DNA from 2 places in the Mesorhizobium sp. IMUNJ 23232 genome. Region 1 is predicted to be linked to the other one. Evidence: predicted binding sites of a transcription regulator. Region 1 holds the regulator's gene; the other holds the start of a gene.

Region 1 (4,190 bases):
CGAGATTGGCGGATCGGCGGTGCGTCCTTCGAAGCCCGCCATGTCTTACCCCTCGGCCTTGAACGTTTCCGCTTCCTTGCGGATCTTTTCCCAATCGTTGCCGTGGCGCTTCAGAAGTTCGCGCGCCTGGCGTGGCGAGAGGTCGGTCGTTTCCGCCAGATGCTTAACCTCGAGTTCCTGGCCTGCCGCCAACTGGCCTTCTTGCTTCGCTGTCTTCGCCATCGGGTCTTCCTCCGTTGGCTGGTTCAACGCGCGGGTGGCAGAAAAGTCGCACGGCAATCTTTGCCAGGTCAAGAAGGGAGTCCCAAGCGCCGGACGATCATCCCGGAACTTCTTCTCGCACATGCGAGTTTCCGCTGGAGCGAATGGAGATTTTTCGATGATCAAATGGCTTGTCCGGCTCGGTCTGGCGGTGGTGGCGACACGGCTCGCCGCAAAATACATGGCGCCCGACGCTGAAGCCGAACCCGTTCCGGCAGATGCATCTTCAGGAAAGCCAAAAAGACGGAGGACAATGAAATGACCCGCTTCGGTTTGGCCGCCGCCGCGCTGGCCGGATATGTGGCCTATCGAATTGGCCGCCGGCTGGTCGAGGAAAACAGCAGCGAAGACAAGGCTGTCGCAAGGGCTACACGACGCCGGAAGGTCCATCGCGCTCCGCCGCCGCATATCGGCGTCGATGTCAGCGCCAAGACACCTGGCCAGAGCCGGCCACATTGATCTCGCTGAGACCGCCGAGGCGGTTAGTGTTCCGTCAGCGCTTCGTTGAGCAGGTCGAGGTCGACGTAGAAATACCGCACCAGGCAGCGCTGGACCTCTTCGGCGTCGAAGCCGTGACTTCTTAGATACGAAACCGATTCCTGGATGGCGCGCCGGTCGACGAGTTTTGTCTTGCGGTCGTCCTGGGCATCCATGAGGGCGTCCATCTCGGCGATGTTCCGATTCTTGGACAGGATTTGCATATGGTTTCCCGCAGGCTTCATGCCTGCCAAAGTATCGAATTAAGGATAACAAAACGCTAATGCCGGCCGGGAGCGCGCCGCGCACTGTCGGGGAAGAAGATTGCGCGAGAATGACGCCCGCCGCGAAACCGCGACGGGATGGGCAATCATTCTTCGCTTATGGAGTAGCCGGCGCCGCGCACGGTGCGGATGACGTCAGGCAGGCGGCCGGTGTTCACCGCCTTGCGCAGCCGTCCGACATGCACGTCGACGGTGCGCTCGTCGATGTAGATCGTCTCGCCCCAGACATTGTCGAGCAGTTGCCCGCGCGAGAATACCCGGCCGGGATGCCGCATCATGAATTCCAGCAGCCGGAACTCGGTCGGCCCAAGCCTGATCTCGCTCTTCTTGCGGTAGACCCGGTGCGATTCGCGGTCGAGCACGATGTCGCCGACCTTCAGCACCGAGGACAGCACCTCCGGCTTGGCGCGCCGCAGCAGCGCTTTCACCCGCGCCACGAATTCCGGCGTCGAGAACGGTTTTACCAGATAGTCGTCGGCGCCGGTGGCCAGCCCGCGCACCCGGTCGCTCTCCTCGCCGCGCGCCGTCAGCATGATGATAGGCAGCCGCTCGGTCTCCGGCCGCATCCTGAGCCGCCGACAGAGCTCGATGCCGGAGACGGCCGGCAGCATCCAGTCGAGCACCAGCAGGTCCGGCACGTTTTCCTGGAGCCGTATCTCAGCCTCGTCGCCGCGCATGACGACCTCGACCTGATAACCTTCCGATTCCAGATTGTAGCGGAGGAGGACGCCGAGCGGTTCTTCGTCCTCGACCACCATGACCTTCGGAGCGATCATCGCACCTCGCTTGAAATTATTCGGCGAGGACGGTCGTCGCCGTCTCGTCGAGTTTCGGGCGGTTCGCCGGAAGCTGCGAGCCGGTCAGCACATAATAGGCGTTTTCCGCAATGTTGGTCACGTGGTCGCCGATGCGCTCCAGATTCTTGGCGCAGAACAGCAGATGCGTGCAGGTGGTGATGTTGCGCGGGTCTTCCATCATGTAGGTCAGCAATTCGCGGAACACCGAAGTGTATTTGAGGTCGATCTTCTCGTCTTCGGCGCGCAGCCTGTCGAGTTCGTCCGGCTTGCGTCCGGTATAGGCGGCAATCACACCGCTGATCTGGGCGAGCACCAGCGTCGCCATGTCGTCGATGCCGTGCGACAGACCGCGCGGCGTGGCGCCCTCGCCGATCGCGCCAACGCGCTTGGCTACATTCTTGGCGAGATCGCCGATGCGCTCGAGGTCGCCGGCCATGCGGATGGCGCCCAACACGGCGCGCAAATCCTGCGCCATCGGCTGGCGCTTGGCGATCAAGGTGATAGCCCGGTCATCCAGCTCGCGCTGCTTGGCGTCCATGACGGTGTCTTCGGAAATGATCCGCTGCGCCGCTGCCGTGTCGGTGTGCAGCAGCGCCCGGATCGAATCGCCGACCATCGAGCTCGACAGATCGGCCATGTCGCGGATCAACTGGTCGATCTGTTCCAGATCCTCGTCGAACGAGGCAACGGTATGTTCGCGCATTCTCGTGTTCCTTGAGCCGGATCAGCCGAAGCGGCCGGTAATATAGTCCTGCGTGCGCTTGTCGTCGGGGTTGGTGAACATCTTGTCCGTCGCCCCTTCCTCGACCAGGTAGCCCAGATGGAACATGGCGGTGCGTTGCGACACGCGCGCCGCCTGCTGCATCGAGTGCGTCACGATGACGATCGTGTAGTTGGCGCGCAATTCGTCGATCAGCTCCTCCACCTTGGCGGTGGCGATCGGGTCGAGCGCCGAGCAGGGTTCGTCCATCAGGATGACTTCCGGCGACACGGCGATGGCGCGGGCGATGCAGAGGCGCTGCTGCTGGCCGCCGGAAAGCCCGGTGCCGGGCTCGTGCAGACGATCCTTGACCTCATTCCAGATCGCCGCCTTCTGCAGACTGGATTCAACGATGCCGTCGAGATCGGCCTTGCTCTTGCTGAGGCCGTGGATCTTCGGGCCGTAGGCGACATTCTCGTAGATCGACTTCGGGAACGGGTTGGGTTTCTGGAACACCATGCCGACGCGGGCGCGCAATTCGACCACGTCGATCCTCGGGTCGTAGATGTTCTCGCCATCGAGGGTGATGTTGCCGCCGACGCGGCAGATCGGGATCGTGTCGTTCATGCGATTGAGGCAGCGCAGGAAGGTCGACTTGCCGCACCCCGACGGGCCGATCAGCGCCGTCACCTGGTTTTCGCGCACGTCGAGATTGACGTCGAACAGCGCCTGCTTCTGGCCGTAATGAACGGTGACCTTCTCGCCCTTTACCTTGATCGCCGGACCGACCGACTGGTCCCGAAGCTTCTGCTCGACCTTGGCTTCCGTCATGATGTTCATGTCCCTCTACCCCTTACCAGCGGCGCTCGAAGCGCTTGCGCAGGATGACAGCTATGGCGTTCATCACGATCAGGAACGCCAGCAAGATGAGAATCGCGGCGGATGTCTTCTGCTGGAACCCGGGCTCCGGAAAATCCGCCCACATAAATATCTGCACAGGCAGAATCGTCGCCGGGTCGGTGAATCCGCCGGGTATGTCGACGATGAAGGCAACCATGCCGATCATCAGCAGCGGCGCCGTCTCGCCGAGCGCATGCGCCATGCCAAGGATCGTGCCGGTCATGATGCCCGGCATCGCCAGCGGCAGCACATGATGGAACACAGTCTGAACCTTCGACGCGCCGATGCCCAGCGCCGCTTCGCGGATCGACGGCGGCACCGCTCGGATGGAGGCGCGCGACGCGATGATGATGATCGGCAGCGTCATCAGCGCCAGCACCATGCCGCCGACAAGCGGCGCCGAGCGCGGCAGGCCGAAGAAATTCAGGAACACGGCAAGTCCGAGCAGGCCGTAGACGATCGAGGGAACGGCGGCGAGATTGTTGATGTTGACCTCGATGAGGGTCGTCCACCGGTTCTTCGGCGCGAATTCCTCCAGATAGATCGCGGCGGCGACGCCGATCGGGAAAGCGATCGCCAGCGTCACGACCATGGTGAGAAACGAACCGACGATAGCGCCCCAAACGCCGGCAAGCTCGGGTTCGCGGCTGGCGCCGGAAAAAAAGAAGATCGAGTTGAACCGGCTCTCGACGAGGTTCTGCGCCTTGAGGGCATCGAGCCACACGATCTCCTTGTCGGAAATCTTGCGCGAGCTTTCCGGCATGTCGATAA
Region 2 (4,190 bases), on a different contig from region 1:
ATCTTGCGGAGCTCTTTCGGCTCAAGATAGGATTCGGGGTGGAAAGTGTGGTCGCTGCCGTCGCCGCGTGGAATGACGTGTGCGATCTTGCAGGCGATGTCCTCAACCTCGAAGGTCGTGACCCGCCGGCAGGCGCTCCTGCCGGCAAGAATCTGCTTCCAGGTATGGTCCACGCCAACGCCGAACGGCGAGAGCAGACCCAGACCCGTAACCACGACACGCCTCATCGCAGTCTCCCGATGCGCTGACGGCATGCCGGGCGGATCAGGCCGAAGCTTTGTCGATGTACTTCACCGCGTCGCCGACGGTGAGGATCGTCTCGGCTGCATCATCCGGAATCTCGACGCCGAATTCTTCCTCGAAGGCCATGACGAGTTCGACCGTGTCCAGGGAGTCCGCGCCCAGATCATCGATGAAGCTCGCGGATTCCGTCACCTTGTCGGCTTCAACGCCGAGATGCTCGACCACGATCTTCTTGACGCGCTCTGCGGTGTCACTCATGTTGGCTTCCTCGTATCAAGTTGTGTGCCTTCGTTAGCGGGCGGATTGCCGCTAAGCAAGCTGAAAGATGACGTTTGCCGGAACGCGCCGGCCACGGCCGTGGATTGACCATCCGCCGCCAATGAAATCGCGCATTACACGAAATCTTGAAGGCGTCCAAGGCGAAAAGCCATGTTTGCCGGCACTACGGGCTGACTTTGCGTCAGCCGCGTCAGATCATCGCCATGCCGCCATTGACGTGGATCGTCTGGCCGGTGACGTAGGCGGCCTCGCCCGAGGCCAGGAAGGCAACCGCCCCCGCGACCTCGGCGCCGGTGCCCATGCGCCTGGAGGGAATCGCGGCCATGATCGCTTCCTTCTGCTTGTCGTTGAGCTTGTCGGTCATCGCCGATTCGATGAAGCCGGGCGCCACGCAATTGACGGTGACGTTGCGGGTGGCGATCTCCTGGGCCAGCGATTTCGTGAAGCCGATCATGCCGGCCTTCGAGGCGCAGTAGTTCGCCTGCCCCGGATTGCCGGTGACGCCGACCACCGACGTTATGTTGATGATGCGGCCGTTGCGGCGGCGCATCATCGGGTGCGTCAGTTCGCGCGTCAGGCGGAACACGGCGGTGAGATTGACCTCGATGACCGAATCCCAGTCGGCGTCGGACATGCGCACGAACAGCCCGTCCTTGGTGATGCCCGCATTGTTGACGAGGATGTCGACGCCTTCGAGATCGGCTTCCGCCTTCTGGCCGAGCGCCTTCACCTCGTCGCGATTGGTCAGGTCGGCGGGAAACAGCTTTACCCGGCCCCCGAGATCGGCGGCGAGCGATTCGAGCTTTTCGACGCGCGTCCCGTGCAGCCCCACTACGGCGCCCTGCGCATGTAATGTGCGGGCGATCGCCTCCCCAATGCCGCCGCTCGCGCCGGTGATCAGCGCCTTCTTGCCAGTCAGGTCGAACATAACCGTATTCCTCAAGAGTGTAGGTTGGTTAGGCAATACCGCTGTTATGACAATGCCGCCAGCGCCGCCTCGACATCCGCCGGCGAGCCGATATTGGCGGTGGCGAGGTCGCGGTTGATGCGGCGCGCTAGGCCGGACAGCACCTTGCCGGCGCCGACCTCATAGAGCGTCGTCACGCCGTTGGTGCCGAACCACTCTACGGTCTCGCGCCAGCGGACGCGTCCGGTGACCTGCTCGACCAGACGATCGGCGATCTCGCCGGGATCGCTGACCGGCCGGACCACCACGTTGGCAACGACTGGCACGGTGGGCGCCGCTTTCGCGACCTTGGCCAGCGCCTCGCGCATCGCCTCGGCGGCGGGCGTCATCAGCGCCGAATGGAAAGGCGCCGAGACCGGCAGCATGATGGCCCGCTTGGCGCCCTTCTCCGTGCAGAGTTTCGCGGCAAGCTCGACCGCCGCCTTCGCGCCGGAGATCACCAGTTGTCCGCCACCATTGTCGTTGGCGATCTGCACGTTCGGCCCGGCTTCGGCACAGGCGGCCTCGACGGCCTCCTGCTCCAGCCCAAGAATCGCGGCCATGGCGCCCTCGCCGACCGGAACGGCCGCCTGCATGGCATTGCCGCGAATGCGCAGCAGCCGCGCCGTATCGGCGACCGAGAACGTGCCGGCTGCCGCCAACGCCGAATATTCGCCGAGCGAATGGCCGGCGACGTAGGAAACCTTGTCCTTCAGCGAGAAGCCGCGTGCCTCCAGCGCTCGCACCGCTGCCAGCGACACGGCCATCAAGGCCGGCTGTGCATTGGCGGTCAGCGTCAGCGCTTCTTCCGGCCCCTCCCAGATGATTTTCGAGAGCTTTTCGCCAAGCGCCTCGTCGACTTCGTCGAAGATCGCCCTCGCCTCCGGAAACGCCTCGGCAAGATCCTTGCCCATTCCCACGGCCTGGCTTCCCTGGCCCGGGAAGGTGAACACGATCGTCATGGTATCCCGTCCTTGCTGCTTTTCTCGGCTAGCCTGTCGCGCGAGGCTGCCGCCGAAGTCAAGACCGCCAAGGGACAATCGGTCGCATCCTTGTCCGCAGATTCTTTTGCCGGCGCTGAAAATCCTTCCAAATTTGGCCACAGGCACTGGATTTTTGTGACAAGAGGATGACATTACCGTGATGGATGCATGACAGGCGTCCGTCCATGAGTTCGGGGAAGCGCGCCTTGGGTTTTCAGACGCGGAGTTCGCTACTGCAGCGGCAAGCAGGATCGGCAGGTGGCGACGCTCCTGAAAAACGCTGGAGCACCATGCGTTTCTGCGGCTCGACGCTGGCGACGCTGCTGGTCGCGGCCCTGCTGGTGTTTGCCGTGGAACTCGTGGCGCGGGGCTCGCTGGCGCAGACGCTGGACTTTTTCCAGCAGCCTTTCCGCCCCGGCTGGACAACGGTGGTGCTGTTCGCCCTGCTGATCGTCTTTTTCGACGCCCTGCTCGGCCGACCCTATCACGCGCTGTTCGTTATCGCGCCGGTGGCGATCGGGCTCGCCTTCGTTGGGCACCAGAAGGCGTTCTATCTCGGCGACCCGCTCTATCCGACCGACTTCCTCTATGCGCGGCAGATCGTCGAACTGATGCCGCTGCTGGTCCGCCAGCGGCCGATCGCTGCGATCGGCTTCACCATCGCCGCAATCGCGGCAGTCGCCATGCTGGTGGCCGCGTGGCGCTTCCGCTGCAAGCGGGCGCCGCGGCTGACCTTCAAGGCGCGCGCCTCGCGGCTGGTTCTTGCGCTGCCAGCGCTGATCTTCTTCGGCTCGATCATGGACTACGCGACCTTCTCCTGGGCGCGCGACCGGCTGCAGATTTCGCCGGTGATGTGGGACCAGAAGGAGAACTACAACAGCAACGGATTCGCCATCGCCTTCGCGCTCAACGTGCCGATGGCGAAAGTCGCCGCGCCGAAGGATTATTCCGAGGACGCCATGAAGGCCATCCTCGGGCAGAAGCTGGCGCCGGTGGTCGTGCCGCAGGACAGGCCCGACATCATCATGGTGATGAGCGAATCCTTCTGGGATCCGACGCTTCTGCCGAAGACCACCATCACGCCCGACCCCATCCCGACCGTGCGCGCGCTGCAGTCCGGCCACATGCTGTCGCCGGAATTCGGCGGCATGACCGCCAATGTTGAATTCGAGGCGCTGACCGGTTTTTCCAACGCGTTCCTGCCCTATGGCAGCATTCCCTACCAGCAATATGTCCGCACCCCTATGCCGTCGCTGGCGAAATTCCTGAAGAGCGAAGGCTACGACACGCGCGCCTTCCATCCCTATGCGGGGTGGTTCTGGAACCGCGCAACGGTCTATCGCGATTTCGGCTTCGACCGTTTCCTGTCGGAGGAGACGCTGCCGGTGCTGGACAAGCGCGGGCCACTGGCCGCCGACACGGCCTTTGTCGAGGAGATCATCGAGAACGCCGACCGGGCGAGCCGGCCGTTCTTCTATTTCGCAGTGACCTTGCAGGGCCACGGCCCCTACGAGCCGAACCGCTATCCGGATTCGACGCTCGACGTGAAAAGCCCGATCAGCGAGATTTCGCGAGGGTCGCTGAAGACCTATGCGACGGGCGCGGCCGACGCCGACAAAAGCCTCGCCGAACTGATCGACTGGGCAAAGAAGCGCGAGCGGCACACCGTCATCGCCTTCTTCGGCGACCATCTGCCACCGCTCGGGCCGGTCTATACCGAGACGGGTTTCATGAATGAC

Evidence for each region. The regulator PhoB, encoded in region 1, activates phosphate uptake and scavenging genes when phosphate is short. The targets are predictions, from matches to a motif close to TGTCATNNANCTGTCAT.
Region 2: the regulator PhoB is predicted to act here: its motif matches at 2,587-2,603, upstream of ACH196_RS33885 (LTA synthase family protein).

Annotation. Positions count from the first base shown of each region.
Region 1 covers NZ_JBIRCY010000001.1:75,717-79,906, reverse strand. The annotation lists gene ACH196_RS00430 (hypothetical protein) at 46-651, opposite strand; gene ACH196_RS00425 (hypothetical protein) at 744-962, opposite strand; gene phoB (phosphate regulon transcriptional regulator PhoB) at 1,109-1,798, opposite strand; gene phoU (phosphate signaling complex protein PhoU) at 1,815-2,522, opposite strand; gene pstB (phosphate ABC transporter ATP-binding protein PstB) at 2,544-3,359, opposite strand; gene pstA (phosphate ABC transporter permease PstA) at 3,373-4,190, opposite strand, start outside.
Region 2 covers NZ_JBIRCY010000081.1:4,518-8,707, reverse strand. The annotation lists gene fabF (beta-ketoacyl-ACP synthase II) at 1-227, opposite strand, end outside; gene ACH196_RS33900 (acyl carrier protein) at 265-501, opposite strand; gene fabG (3-oxoacyl-[acyl-carrier-protein] reductase) at 713-1,450, opposite strand; gene fabD (ACP S-malonyltransferase) at 1,495-2,430, opposite strand; gene ACH196_RS33885 (LTA synthase family protein) at 2,742-4,190, shown strand, end outside.